2 regions of the Streptomyces sp. NPDC057302 genome follow, and region 2 is predicted to be linked to the other one. Evidence: riboswitches for the same ligand, from Rfam matches in the RefSeq annotation. Region 2 holds a riboswitch; the other holds the start of a gene.
The links. Region 2 has a riboswitch for glycine ahead of gcvT (glycine cleavage system aminomethyltransferase GcvT). Riboswitches for the same ligand answer to the same signal wherever they lie in the genome.
Positions count from the first base shown of each region.

Region 1 (6,897 bases), on a different contig from region 2:
CCGTGGTGGTGGGCGGGCTCGGGCCGCGGGGTGTGGTGGCCACGGCTTCGTACGAAGCGCGCAAGTTCGGGGTGCACTCGGCGATGCCCATGGGGCAGGCGCGGCGACTGGCGCCCAATGCCGCCTATCTGGTGCCGCGCTTCTCGCTCTACCGCGACATCAGCGAGCAGGTGATGGCGCTGCTGCGGGAGCTGTCGCCGCTGGTGGAGCCGCTCAGCCTGGACGAGGCCTTCGTCGACCTGGAGGCGGGCGGGGTGGCCGACGACCAGGCGTCGGCCCTTGTGGTGGGCGAGCGGTTGCGTGCGGACATCAAGGCGGTGACCGGGCTCGCGGGCTCGGTCGGGCTCGCCGCGTCCAAGATGCTGGCCAAGATCGCCTCGGAGGAGGCCAAGCCGGACGGCCTGCGGCTGATAGTGCCGGGGACCGAGCGGGACCTGCTCGCGCCGATGTCGGTGCGGACGCTGCCGGGCGTCGGGCCTGCCACCGGTGACCATCTGCGGCGGGGCGGGATCATGACCGTGGGGGAGATCGCGGAGGCGGGCGAGGACGAGCTCGTCAGGCTGCTCGGGAAGTCGCACGGGAGCGCGCTGTACGCGATGGCGCTGGCGCTCGACGAGCGGCCCGTGGTGGCGGAGCGGGAGTCCAAGTCGGTCAGCGTCGAGGACACGTACGACGTGGACATCCATGACCGGGTGCGGGTCAGGGGCGAGGTGGCGCGGCTAGCCGACCGCTGTGTGGAGCGGCTGCGGGCGGCGGGGCACTCGGGGCGGACCATCGTCCTGAAGGTGCGGCGGTTCGACTTCTCGACGCTGACGCGCTCCGAGACGCTGCGGGGGCCGACGGACGACCCTGGGGTGGTGCGGGAGGCCGCCGCGCGGCTCCTCGAGTCCGTGGACACCACAGGGGGCGTGCGGCTCCTTGGAGTGGGCGTCACGGGGCTCGCCGACTACACGCAGGAGGATCTCTTCGCGCAGGCCCAGGCGCAGGCCGAGACCGAAGCCGCGGAGGTGCTGGAGACGCAGCGGGAGGCGGAGGCGCAGGCGCAGCGGGAGGGCGAGGCGCAGGGCGGGCAGGCCGCGGAGGCTTCGGCGGAGGCCGTGGGCGAGGCAGTGGAGGTGCCCGTGGCGGTCGCCGTGGCCGAGCGGCGTTGGTCCGCCGGGCACGATGTGCGCCATGCCGAGTACGGGCACGGGTGGGTGCAGGGCAGTGGCCTGGGGCGGGTGACGGTCCGCTTCGAGACGCCGGAGTCGTCGGTGCCGGGGCGGGTGCGGACCTTCCGGACGGATGATCCGGAGCTCGAGCCCGCGGAGCCGCTGCCTCTGGTGGGCCCGCCGGGGGAGGGGGCCGGGCAGCGCCCGCCGGTCTGACGGTGGCCCGCGGCGGGGCTGGAGTCAGGTGCTCTCCTGGCCCGCGATCTTGCCGAAGTCCTGGTCCGGCGGCGGTGGCGCCTGCGGAGGCGCGATGTCCAGGCCGTAGTGGTGGTAGAGCTGGAGTTCCTGCTCGGGGGAGAGGTGGCGGCCCACGCCGAAGTCGGGGGCGTCCTTGATCAGGGAGCGCTCGAAGGGGATGCGCAGGGTGCCCTCGCTCGTGACCTCGCTGGGCTCCAGGGGTACGAACGCGTCCCGGCTGAAGAGGCCGGTGCGTATGGCCGCCCACTCCGGGGCGCCCGTGGCGTCGTCGAGATAGACCTCGTCGATCGTGCCGATCTTCGCCCCGTTCCGGTCGAACGCCTTGCGGCCGATCAGGTTGCGCGGATCGATATCGGTCTGCACGGGCCCTCCAACTGGTCGAGGCTTGTCGAAGTGGGGCGTAACTCATCCTTGTTCGTTCGTAATCACTACGAAAGAGCACTTCGGGGCAGGCGGCCACTCGAGGGATCGGCCGCGGTCCTCGCTGGTAGGCTGGCGCTTGGCTGCTGACCCCGTGCGGGAGAGCTCTCCGGTGGAGACACCGGAGGCGCCGAAGGAGCAACTCCTCCCCGGAATCTCTCAGGCCCCTGTACCGCACGGACGAGGTCACTCTGGAAAGTAGGGCGGGCATCGGGCGGGCACGTCCGAAACCTTTCCTCACCGACGGTGAAAGCCGGGACGAAGCCTCTCGCGAGGCAGGGACCGGTGAAGCTCTCAGGTTGAGATGACAGAGGGGGAGGCCGTCCGGGTACCCGCGCCGTGGTGCCCCTCGCAGGTCGCGTCAGACCAGCGTCAGACCAGGAGGCCTCCGCAATGACCGCCACCCCTCGCATCCCGCTCTCGCAGCTCGAGCAGGGCATTCCTTTCGAGCAGCGGCACATCGGCCCCGATGTGGAAGCACGGGCCAAGATGCTCGCGCAGGTCGGATACGGCTCGCTCGACGAGCTGACCGCGGCCGCCGTGCCGGACGTGATCAAGAACGCCGAGGCGCTGAACCTGCCGGGAGCGCGCACCGAGGCCGAGGTGCTCGCCGAGCTGCGTTCCCTCGCGGACCGTAACCAGGTCCTCGATTCCATGATCGGGCTCGGTTACTACGGGACCTTCACTCCGCCGGTGATCCTGCGGAACGTGATGGAGAACCCGGCGTGGTACACCGCTTACACCCCGTACCAGCCCGAGATCTCCCAGGGACGTCTTGAGGCGCTCCTCAACTTCCAGACCGTCGTCGCCGAGCTGACCGGCCTTCCGACCTCCGGGGCCTCGCTGCTCGACGAGGGGACCGCCGCCGCCGAGGCCATGGCCCTGTCGCGGCGCATGGGCAAGGTCAAGGACGGTGTCTTCCTCGTCGACGCCGACGCGCTGCCGCAGACCGTCGCCGTGATCCAGACCCGCGCCGAGCCGGCCGGTGTCGAGGTCGTGGTCGCCGATCTGAGCGAGGGCATCCCGGCCGAGGCCGCCGAGCGCGGTGTCGTCGGCGTACTCATCCAGTACCCGGGCGCCTCCGGTGCCGTGCGCGACATAAAGCCCCTCATCGAGCAGGCGCACGAGATCGGCGCCATCGTCTCCGTCGCCGCCGACCTGCTTGCCCTGACGCTGCTCACCTCGCCCGGTGAGCTCGGCGCCGACATCGCCGTCGGCACCACGCAGCGCTTCGGTGTCCCGATGGGCTTCGGCGGCCCGCACGCCGGTTACATGGCGGTGCGCGAGAAGTTCGCGCGCAGCCTGCCGGGGCGGCTCGTCGGAGTCTCCGTGGACGCGGACGGCAACAAGGCCTACCGGCTCGCGCTGCAGACCCGTGAGCAGCACATCCGTCGCGAGAAGGCCACCAGCAACATCTGTACCGCTCAGGTGCTGCTCGCCGTGATGGCCGGAATGTACGCGGTCTACCACGGGCCCGAGGGCCTCAAGGCCATCGCACGGCGTACGCACCGCTACGCGACCGTGCTCGCCGCGGGGCTCACCGCAGGCGGGGTCGAGGTCGTGCACGACGCGTACTTCGACACCCTGACCGTGCGGGTGCCGGGCAAGGCCGACGAGCTCGTCTCCGCGGCCCGCGAGGGTGGCGTGAACATCCACCAGATCGACGCCGACCACGTCTCCCTGGCCTGCGACGAGACCACCACGCGCAAGCAACTGATCGCCCTCTGGACCGCGTTCGGCGTCGAGGGCGACGTCGAGGCGCTCGACGCGCGGACCGAGGACACGCTCCCGGCCGGCCTGCTGCGCGAGGACGAATACCTCACGCACCCCGTCTTCCACCAGTACCGCTCCGAGACCGCCATGCTGCGTTACCTGCGCAAGCTGGCCGACCGCGACTACGCGCTCGACCGCGGCATGATCCCGCTGGGCTCCTGCACCATGAAGCTCAACGCGACCACGGAGATGGAGCCCGTCACCTGGCCCGAGTTCGGACAGCTGCACCCCTTCGCGCCCGCCCAGCAGGCGCAGGGCTATCTGACGCTCATCCGTGAGCTGGAGGAGCGGCTCGCCGAGGTCACCGGGTACGACAAGGTCTCCCTGCAGCCCAACGCAGGTTCGCAAGGAGAGCTGGCCGGACTGCTCGCCGTACGCGGATACCACCGCGCCAACGGCGACGAGCAGCGCACCGTCTGCCTCATTCCCTCCTCCGCGCACGGCACCAACGCCGCGAGCGCCGTGATGGCCGGCATGAAGGTCGTCGTCGTGAAGACGAGCGACGACGGCGAGATCGACGTCGAGGACCTGCGCGCCAAGATCGAGAAGCACCGCGACGAGCTGTCCGTGCTGATGATCACCTACCCGTCCACGCACGGGGTGTTCGAGGAGCACGTCGCCGACATCTGCGCCTCCGTGCACGAGGCGGGCGGCCAGGTCTACGTCGACGGTGCGAACCTCAACGCCCTGGTGGGCCTCGCCCAGCCGGGCAAGTTCGGCGGCGACGTCTCGCACCTGAACCTGCACAAGACCTTCTGCATCCCGCACGGCGGCGGTGGCCCCGGCGTCGGCCCGGTCGGTGTGCGCGAGCACCTCGCGCCGTTCCTGCCCAACCACCCGCTGCAGCCCGCCGCGGGCCCCGAGACGGGCGTCGGCCCGATCTCCGCCGCGCCGTGGGGCTCCGCTGGAATCCTGCCGATCTCCTGGGCGTACGTACGCCTCATGGGCGGCGAGGGCCTCAAGCGCGCCACGCAGGTCGCCGTGCTCTCCGCGAACTACATCGCCAAGCGCCTCGAACCGCACTACCCGGTGCTCTACACCGGTCCCGGCGGGCTCGTCGCGCACGAGTGCATCATCGATCTGCGCCCGCTGAGCAAGGCGACCGGTGTCAGCGTCGACGACATCGCCAAGCGGCTCATCGACTACGGCTTCCACGCGCCGACCATGTCGTTCCCCGTCGCAGGGACGCTGATGATCGAGCCGACCGAGAGCGAGGACCTGGTCGAGATCGACCGGTTCTGCGAGGCGATGATCAACATTCGCGCGGAGATCGAGAAGGTCGGCGGCGAGTGGCCCGCCGAAGACAACCCGCTGCGCAACGCCCCGCACACCGCTGCCGCGCTCGGCGGTGAGTGGGAGCACGCCTACAGCCGCGAGGACGCCGTCTTCCCGGCCGGTGTCGTGGCCGCGGACAAGTACTGGCCGCCGGTGCGCCGCATCGACCAGGCGTACGGCGACCGGAACCTGGTCTGCTCCTGCCCGCCGCTGGATGCGTACGAGGACTGATATCGCGCTCGGAACATGCATGGGGGCCGGTCCGGAGGTTTTCTCTCCGGGTCGGCCCCTTTGTCGTCCGTGCCGTGCCGTCGCCGCGTCAGGCGGCGGTCATGATCTTGTCCGTGCCCAGCGGTCGATGCGGGGCGATGATCTGGCCGTCCGGCAGCAGCTCACCGGTGTCCTCGAAGAGGAGGACTCCGTTGCACAGCAGGCTCCAGCCCTGTTCCGGGTGGCTCGCCATGAGGAGCGCGGCTTCCCGGTCGGCGGAGTCGGCTGTCGGGCACGGTGGTTGGTGCTGGCACATGGAAGGGTTCTTTCGCTGCGATGTGATGGCTGTGACGTCTGCCTTGTGGCTCGATGCGGTGTTCATGGCCGCCCCCCGTTTAGTCGGTCCGATCCCAGTGTTGCCCTACGGGAGTCAATCCGCAGGGATTTGGCTGCAGCGCTCCTTACTGCTTAATGACGTATCACCCGCCCGGACGGTTCAGCTCAACTGCACTGTCTCTTCGGGTGGTTCGGGGTGGTCATACCGGGCTAGTCCGTATGGGTACATGACGCGCCGAGCCCCGCTGCCGGTGACGGCGGCGGGGCACGGAAGCGTACGGCGAGGTCAGGCGGGTGAACCGAGCAGCGGCGCAGGGGTCATGCGATGGGTGAGGACCTTGAGGAGCTCCGAGGCGCGGTGCGGGCGGTGCGCCGCGATGCCGGGAGGCGCCGGCGCCAGGGGCACGAGGATGTCGGAGGGCGCGAGATGACCGCCCGCGCCGTCCGCCGTGCAGTCTCCGTGCAGCCAGAGTGTCAGCATGTAGAGCTCGGGTACGGACAACAGCCGCGGCTGATAAGGCATCGGCATGGCCTCGGCATGGCGCAGGGCGCGCTCGGTGGACGCGATGTAGGGGCCCTCGAAGAAGTGGGAGAAGGTCCATCCGTCAGGTGTCAGCATCGTGTCCGCGGCGGCGACGGCCCGCTCGCCGGAGCGGATCAGGAAACGCCACCCGGCGAGCCGGGTGGGCGATGTGCCCGACGGGGTGATCCGGTCAAGGACGTGGACGGGCAACGGGAGTTCGGGGCTCGTCGGTCCCTGTGCGGCGCGCAGGGACGGAGTGCGGGCTTCGCGTACGGCGGTGGGTGAACCGAGTGCCGCGAGGACGCTGCGCAGGGCGGGCGCGGGAGCCGGGGGGACTTGCAGCGGCATGATGGGTCGCCTCTCTCATTCGACAGGCACGGTGGAACGAGGACAGGTGCGGACGTCGCTGTCTGCTCCGAAGTCAGAGGGGGCGGGGGCAGGGGACCGCGAGCGCCAACTCTCTGCCTCGTTCGCGGAGTTTATACGACACGTGTTCAGGCAGTGTTTCGTCTAACCGCACCCGATATTGCCTGCAAGGCGATATTCGGTCGCCATTTTGCGGGCTTTATCCCGATTCCGGATGAGCTCGGACGTTTGACCTCGGATCCCTTCGCGGGAGCGGACGGCCGATTCTCATCGGTGTTTTTTACCAGGGGCAGGTGCGAGGATTCCCCGGCCTGCCTCATGCCTGGTGAATGTGCCGGGCGGACACGGCAACGAGCCTACTGGGCCGGAGGCATGTGCGGGGCGTTATCGATCACATTGCAGGGCATCATCCACCGTGACGCAGCGGACGGATCACTGGCTGCCCATCCGAGGAGGGGACGCTTCGATGGGGGAGAAGGTCGCAGGAGGAACGTTTGACCTGGCTGAGCGGAGCCGGTACCGGAGCAAGCTCAAGGAGTGTCTGGCGGGACTGCGGAGACTGCTGGACGAGGAGCGGTTCGACCG
Region 1 covers NZ_JBHUZJ010000016.1:9,248-16,144, forward strand. Annotated here, with positions in the region: partial or broken gene ACFUPX_RS14350 (DNA polymerase IV) at 1-1,476, shown strand, start outside; gene ACFUPX_RS14355 (PRC-barrel domain-containing protein) at 1,392-1,772, opposite strand; glycine riboswitch at 1,917-2,014, shown strand; gene gcvP (aminomethyl-transferring glycine dehydrogenase) at 2,223-5,108, shown strand; gene ACFUPX_RS14365 (DUF5999 family protein) at 5,197-5,403, opposite strand; gene ACFUPX_RS14370 (hypothetical protein) at 5,710-6,294, opposite strand; gene ACFUPX_RS14375 (glutamate--cysteine ligase) at 6,779-6,897, shown strand, end outside.
Region 1: another riboswitch for glycine. It lies ahead of gcvP (aminomethyl-transferring glycine dehydrogenase); the one in region 2 lies ahead of gcvT (glycine cleavage system aminomethyltransferase GcvT).

Region 2 (6,897 bases):
TCTTGAAGGAGACGGCCTTGGCCGCGATCACGTGCTCCAGGGGGCCGCCCTGGAAGCCGGGGAAGACCGCGGAGTTCAGCTTCTTGGCGAACTCCTTGCTGCGGGCCAGGATGATGCCGCCGCGCGGGCCGCCGAGCGTCTTGTGCGTGGTGGAGGTGACCACGTCCGCGAACGGCACCGGGTTGGGGTGCAGGCCCGCGGCGACGAGCCCGGCGAAGTGCGCCATGTCGACCCACAGGTACGCGCCGACCTCGTCGGCGATCCGGCGGAACTCGGCGAAGTCCAGCTGACGCGGGTAGGCGGACCAGCCCGCGATGATGACCTTGGGGCTGCTCTCCTTGGCCAGGCGCTCGACCTCGGCCATGTCGATCAGACCGGCCTCGTCGACGTGGTACGGGACCACGTTGAACTGCTTGCCGGAGAAGTTCAGGCGCATGCCGTGGGTGAGGTGGCCGCCGTGCGCCAGGTCCAGGCCCAGGATCGTGTCGCCGGGCTTGGCGATCGCGAAGAGGGCGGCCTGGTTGGCGGAGGCACCGGAGTGCGGCTGGACGTTGGCGTACTCGGCGCCGAACAGCTCCTTGAGCCGGTCGATCGCGATCTGCTCGGCCACGTCGACGTGCTCGCAGCCGCCGTAGTAGCGGCGGCCGGGGTAGCCCTCGGCGTACTTGTTGGTGAGGACCGTGCCCTGGGCCTCCATGACGGCGACCGGAGCGAAGTTCTCCGAGGCGATCATTTCCAGGGTGGACTGCTGGCGGTGGAGCTCGGCGTCGACGGCGGCGGCGACGTCCGGGTCCAGCTCGTGGAGAGGGGTGTTGAGAAGCGACATCAGGTGGTCCCTAGGGGTCTTCGGGGGGCTTCAGCTGCCGGAGAACTCGGTGTACTCGTCCGCGGAGAGCAGGTCCTTCGGCTCCTCCGAGACGCGCACCTTGAAGAGCCAACCACCCTCGAACGGGGCGGAGTTGACCAGCGAGGGGTCGTCCACGACGTCCTGGTTCGACTCGACGACCTCGCCGGTCACCGGCGAATACAGGTCGCTGACCGACTTGGTCGACTCGAGCTCGCCGCACGTCTCGCCCGCGGTCACCGCGGCGCCGGCCTCGGGAAGGTCGGCGTAGACGACGTCACCGAGCGCGTTGGCGGCGTGCTCGGTGATACCGACCGTCGCCACACCGTCCTCGGTGGCCGAGAGCCACTCGTGCTCCTTGCTGTAACGCAGTTGCTGGGGGTTGCTCATGACCTGAATTCTCCTGTACGCGGGGGAGTGCTGGTGGACGAGGCTGCTGTGCGGGGTGTCACTTCTGGCGCTTGTAGAACGGCAGAGCCACGACCTCGTAGGGCTCGTGCGTGCCGCGGATGTCCACGCCCACGCCCTCGGTGCCGGGGGCCGCGTGCGCCGCGTCGACGTACGCGATGGCGATCGGCTTGCCCAGCGTCGGGGACGGGGCGCCGGAGGTGACCTCGCCGATGACCCTGCCGTCGGCGACCACGGAGAAGCCCGCGCGCGGGATGCGACGGCCCTCGGCGATCAGGCCCACCAGCTTGCGCGGGGGAGCGGTCTCGGCGCGCTCGGCGGCGGCCGCGAGCGCCGCGCGCCCCACGAAGGTGTCGGACTGCGAGGTCTTCTCGAACTTCACGACCCGGCCCAGGCCCGCGTCGAAGGGCGTGAGCCCGGCAGTCAGCTCGTGCCCGTACAGCGGCATGCCCGCCTCCAGGCGCAGGGTGTCGCGGCAGGAGAGCCCGGCGGGGATCAGGCCGACGGGCTCGCCCGCCGCCATCAGCGCGCCCCAGAGCTTCTCGGCGTCGCCGGGCGCGACGAAGAGCTCGAAGCCGTCCTCGCCGGTGTAGCCCGTGCGGGCGATCAGCGCGGGGACACCGGCGACCGTGCCGGGCAGGCCCGCGTAGTACTTCAGGCCGTCCAGGTCCGCGTCCGTGACTGACTTCAGGATGCCGGGGGACTCGGGACCCTGGACGGCGAGCAGCGCGTACGCGTCGCGGTCGTCACGGACCTCCGCGTCGAAGCCCTCGGCGCGGGCGGTGAGCGCGTCCAGCACGACCTGCGCGTTCGAGGCGTTGGCGACGACCATGTACTGGGGGGCCTCGGCCTCGGCCTCGCTGAGCCGGTAGACGATCAGGTCGTCCAGGATCCCGCCGTCCTCGGCACAGATCATCGTGTAGCGGGCGCGGCCGACACCGATGGAGCCGATGTTGCCGACCAGCGCGAAGTTCAGGAAGTCCACGGCCTGGGGACCAGAGACCGTGATCTCGCCCATGTGGGAGAGGTCGAAGAGACCGGCCTTGGTGCGGACGGCGACGTGCTCGTCGCGCTCGCTGCCGTACCGGAGCGGCATGTCCCAGCCCGCGAAGTCGGTCATGGTCGCGCCGAGCGCACGGTGCACGGCATCGAGGGCAGTCAGACGGGGGGCGGTGCTCATACGTGGAACTCCCAGGGCATGACGGGCGAGGTCGATCCTCCCCATCTGTCATCGGAACCTGAGAGGTTCACCACGACCCGCTCGTATAAGGGGCCATGACTTGCACCTTGGGTGGAGCCGCAGGAGCGGCCCGCTTTTCAGATGTGCCTCGCCCGCGCGGTACGGGGCCTGAGAGATTCAAGGGAGGGACTTGCTCCTTCGGCGCCCCGGTGCGTCGATACGACGGTGACCGGGAACTCTCCCGCGCGGATTCAAACGGCCTGTATGGAGTTTGCGGGCACATCATTGCACGGGCTCGCGTCACAGGGCAGTGCCGGTCGAGTAATGCCCTTGTGCCGCATTACCTTCTCTTTACACTTGCCGGGGAAGCTGCGGGAAGCAGGTACGTGACCGCTATGGGGAGGCCGATCACGGTGCGCAGGACGAGTGTCTACGCGACCAACACAGGGGTGGCCCTGCCCAAACAGGCCGCCGCCCCCACCAGGGAGAGCTGCGGCCCCCTGCCGGTGGCCATAGTCCGCGACCTGCGGCAGCGGACCGGCCACAGCCCGCACCGGCTCATGTTCGGTGACGGCGACCTGATCGTCGTCTCCGGCCTGCCGGGCAGCGGCAAGTCCACGCTGATGCGCAGGGCCGTGGCGGGCCCGCGCATCGACTCGCAGGACACCCGCGACCGCTGGGCCAGGCGCATGCCGGGCCTGCTGCCGTACGCGGTGTACCGCCCCCTGGTCCGCCTCGCGCACTACGCGGGGCTGCGCAAAGCCCTGCGCTCCGGCGAGAGCGTCGTGGTGCACGACTGCGGCACCCAGGCCTGGGTGCGCCGCTGGCTGGCCCGCGAGGCCGCGCGGCGCGGCACGGCGCTGCACCTGCTGCTGCTCGACGTGCCGCCGGACACCGCCATGGATGGCCAGCTTTCGCGGGGGCGCGGGGTGTCGAGGTACGCCTTCGCGCGCCACCGCAGGACGATCGGCCGCCTGGTCGGCGCCGCCGAGCGGGGCGACCTGCCGCGCGGCTGCGGCTCGGCGGTGCTGCTCGACCGGACGGCGGCGGGCGTGCTGCGGGGGATCGGCTTCGGAGGCTGAGCCGACGGTCGCCACGTTAGGGTCGTGCCGCACGCAGAGCGGGACCGAGCAGGGGTTACGAACGATGGACATTCCGGCGCAGGCGCACGCCCATCCTTACGGAGGATGGCCGGGCAACGAACTCGAAGAGGTGCTCGCGGCAGCCCTCGGCACGCCCGGGGCGGCCCCGGCGTCCGCGGGGGCCCGCATAGTCGAGGTGCTCGGCCGCAGCCACATCTGGATCCCGCTGCCGAACGGCGGGGGCCCCGACACCGGCACCCTGGACCTGCCCACGATGGAGATCGACGGCCAGGCCTACGTGCCCGTGTTCAGCTCCCAGCAGCAGTTCCAGCAGGCCACCGGCGGCCGGATGGGCTGCACCGTGGCGCCCGCCGTGGAGTTCGCGCGCGGCCTCCCCCCGCAGCTGGGCATCGCGGTCAACCCGGACGGCACGATCGGGGTCCCGCTGCCGCCGCCGGCCGTCGCCGAGCTCTGCCGGGCGGGGCGCACCCCGCTGGACGGACCCGCGAGCGGCGGTCGCGTACGCCTCTTCGAGCCGGACTGGCAGGAGGACCCGGTGGACTTCCTGGCCGCCGCCGCCCGGGAGTTCGAGGCCACCGGGGTCGTCCTGAGCGCCCGCCGCTGCCTGGCGAGCGTCGAGGGGGAGGACCCCACGCTCTTCGTCGGGGTCGAACTGACCTCCTGGGAGGGCAACGCGCGCGAGCTGCCGATGGAGGCCGTGGGCCGGGCCCTTGGCCACGCGCCGGTGGCCTGGCCGGTGAACCTGGTGCTGCTCGACGTCGCCCAGGATCCGGTCGGCGACTGGCTGCGCGAGCGGGTCCGCCCCTTCTTCGGCCAGGCCGCCGGACACGGGCACGGACACGAGCACGGACACGGACACGGACACGAGCACGGACACGCGTAAGGACATGTGCAGGTACGTGTGTGAGGGTGCCGTACGTCAAGTCGGTGTCAGGATCGCCGCTTAAGCTGGTTTCATGACCTGGGTCCACCGGGTCAGCGGGTCATCGCGAAGGGGCGGTTAAGGGTGAGTGCGTCGGGCACGGCTGCGGCCGGGCAGGTCGAGCACATGCTGCGCCAGGTGACGCCGGGGCGTTACGACGCCTACGAGGCGCTCCTGCGGGCACTCGCCGCCGACCAGGTGTGGATGCTGCTCTGGCACGGCCAGGCCGGATCCCCCGACGCGCAGTACGGGAACATGGAGGTCGAGGGCCTGGGGTACGCGCCGTGCGTGACCTCCGCCCAGGAGCTCTCCGCCAGTGGCTGGAACCGCTCGTACGAGGTGGTCAGCGGCGTCGACATCTCCCGCACCCTCTACCCCGACCACTACGGCCTCTGGCTCAACCCGCACGCCCCCGGCGGCGGCGTCGGCATCCCCTGGCTCGACCTGCGGCGCATCGCGTCGGGCCTGGACCTGCTGCCCGCGGGCCCCCTCAGGCTCACCGAGCCGGCCATCGAGATCCCCCAGTTCTACGCCCTGCTCACGCAGAACGCGCACCGCACCCCCGCGGTCCGCTCGCTGCGCCGCGCCTGGGTGCAGCCCGCCCTCGGCGCGCCGTATCTGGCCATCGGCCTCGATGTGTACGACACGTCGGCGTCCTCGGTGGACGGGGTACGCACGATGATGCAGCAGTCGATCGCCGCGGTCCCCGACGGCCTGCCCGTCTCGACGGTCGCGATGTCGGACGCGTACGACCCGGTGGCCATGTGGCTGAGCGCCAACGTCAGGCCGTTCTACGACCGCGAGGCCCAGCCCGCCCCGGCGCCCGCGGGCGGGTACGGCTACCCCGCGCCGTACTGAAGCGGACCCGCAGCCGCGCCGGAAGCGCGCTGAACCGGCCACTCCGGCTCGTATACCTGCCCTGACCGTCACGATGTCCGTTCTGGTGGCGGAGGGGTCCTATGGGCTCCCGTGGCGCTTTGTGACCCAACTGCCCCGTGTTCGCCCCTCGTTCACCTGCGTCCGGATAACGGAACACCTCGATCAGCATCACGGTTGCGCATCCATTCCCCGTCAAGGCTGGTAACAGATCGCAACCGCGATGAAGACTCCCGCAGCAGGGGCGCTTCGCCCCGTGCACGACGGACTGATCACATCGCTACAGCGACAAGTGCGGGCCGGTCACCACCGGTTGAGAGGGGTCCCTGCCACGATGACGGCACCATTGCATGACACACCTGCGGACGCGGACCCGACGGCGGACGTCGCTCCCGCAGCTGATGCAGGGGTGAAGAAGGTCGAGGGGCGGTCCCTCAAGCAGATCGCCTGGAACCGCCTGAAGCGGGACAAGGTCGCGCTGGCCGGCGGCATCACCGTGCTCGTCCTGGTCTTCGTCGCCGTCTTCGCGCCCCTGATCGTCTCCCTGCTGGGCCACCCGCCCAACGAGTTCCACCAGGACGAGCTCGAAGACCTGACGAACCTGCCCAAGGGCGCGTTCGGCGGCATGAGTGGTGACTTCCTCTTCGGCGTCGAGCCGAACAAGGGCCGCGACATCTTCAGCCGGATCGTCTACGGCGCCCGGATCTCCCTGCTCGTGGCGTTCCTCGCCGCAGTGGTGGCCGTGGCGCTGGGCACCTTCTTCGGCATCATCGCCGGCTACTTCGGCGGCTGGGTCGACGCGCTGATCAGCCGGGTCATGGACGTGCTGCTCGCCTTCCCGCAGCTGCTCTTCGTGATCTCCCTGGTCTCGGTCCTCCCCGACGACCTGCTCGGCCTCACCGGCAGCGGTGTCCGCATCGCGGTACTGATCCTGGTGATCGGCTTCTTCGGCTGGCCCTACGTCGGACGCATCGTCCGCGGCCAGACCCTCTCGCTGCGTGAACGCGAGTACGTGGAGGCGGCCCGCAGCCTCGGCGGCGGCCAACGGCACATCCTCTTCCGTGAGCTGCTGCCGAACCTGATCGCTCCGATCACCGTCTACGCGACGCTCATGATCCCCACCAACATCCTCACCGAAGCGGCGCTCAGCTTCCTCGGCGCAGGTGTACGCCCGCCGACGGCTTCCTGGGGCGGCATGCTCCGTGACGCCCTTGCGACGTACGAGCACGACCCGATGTTCATGGTCTTCCCCGGCCTGGCGATCTTCGTGACCGTGCTTGCCTTCAACCTCTTCGGTGATGGGCTGCGCGACGCCCTGGACCCCAAGGGAACCCGTTAACAGCCCCAACTGGCTTGCCCCTGCCGCAGCGTCAGGTGGCTCTTCCCATGGTTCTTCAGGCAGCCAAAGCCAAGGACCGCGAATCTCGGAGGATGCGAGAAATGCCCACAGGTTCTTCCAAACGACGGTTGACCGCCGGTGCGGCCCTCGTCGTGGCGGCGCTGGTGACCACCACGGCGTGCGGCGGCGGCAGCGACGACGACGACAGCAAGGGTGCCGGCTACA
Region 2 covers NZ_JBHUZJ010000005.1:41,226-48,122, forward strand. Annotated here, with positions in the region: gene glyA (serine hydroxymethyltransferase) at 1-826, opposite strand, end outside; gene gcvH (glycine cleavage system protein GcvH) at 857-1,234, opposite strand; gene gcvT (glycine cleavage system aminomethyltransferase GcvT) at 1,293-2,432, opposite strand; glycine riboswitch at 2,580-2,686, opposite strand; gene ACFUPX_RS05750 (AAA family ATPase) at 2,840-3,514, shown strand; gene ACFUPX_RS05755 (enhanced serine sensitivity protein SseB) at 3,579-4,418, shown strand; gene ACFUPX_RS05760 (enhanced serine sensitivity protein SseB C-terminal domain-containing protein) at 4,542-5,315, shown strand; gene ACFUPX_RS05765 (ABC transporter permease) at 5,668-6,672, shown strand; gene ACFUPX_RS05770 (ABC transporter substrate-binding protein) at 6,774-6,897, shown strand, end outside.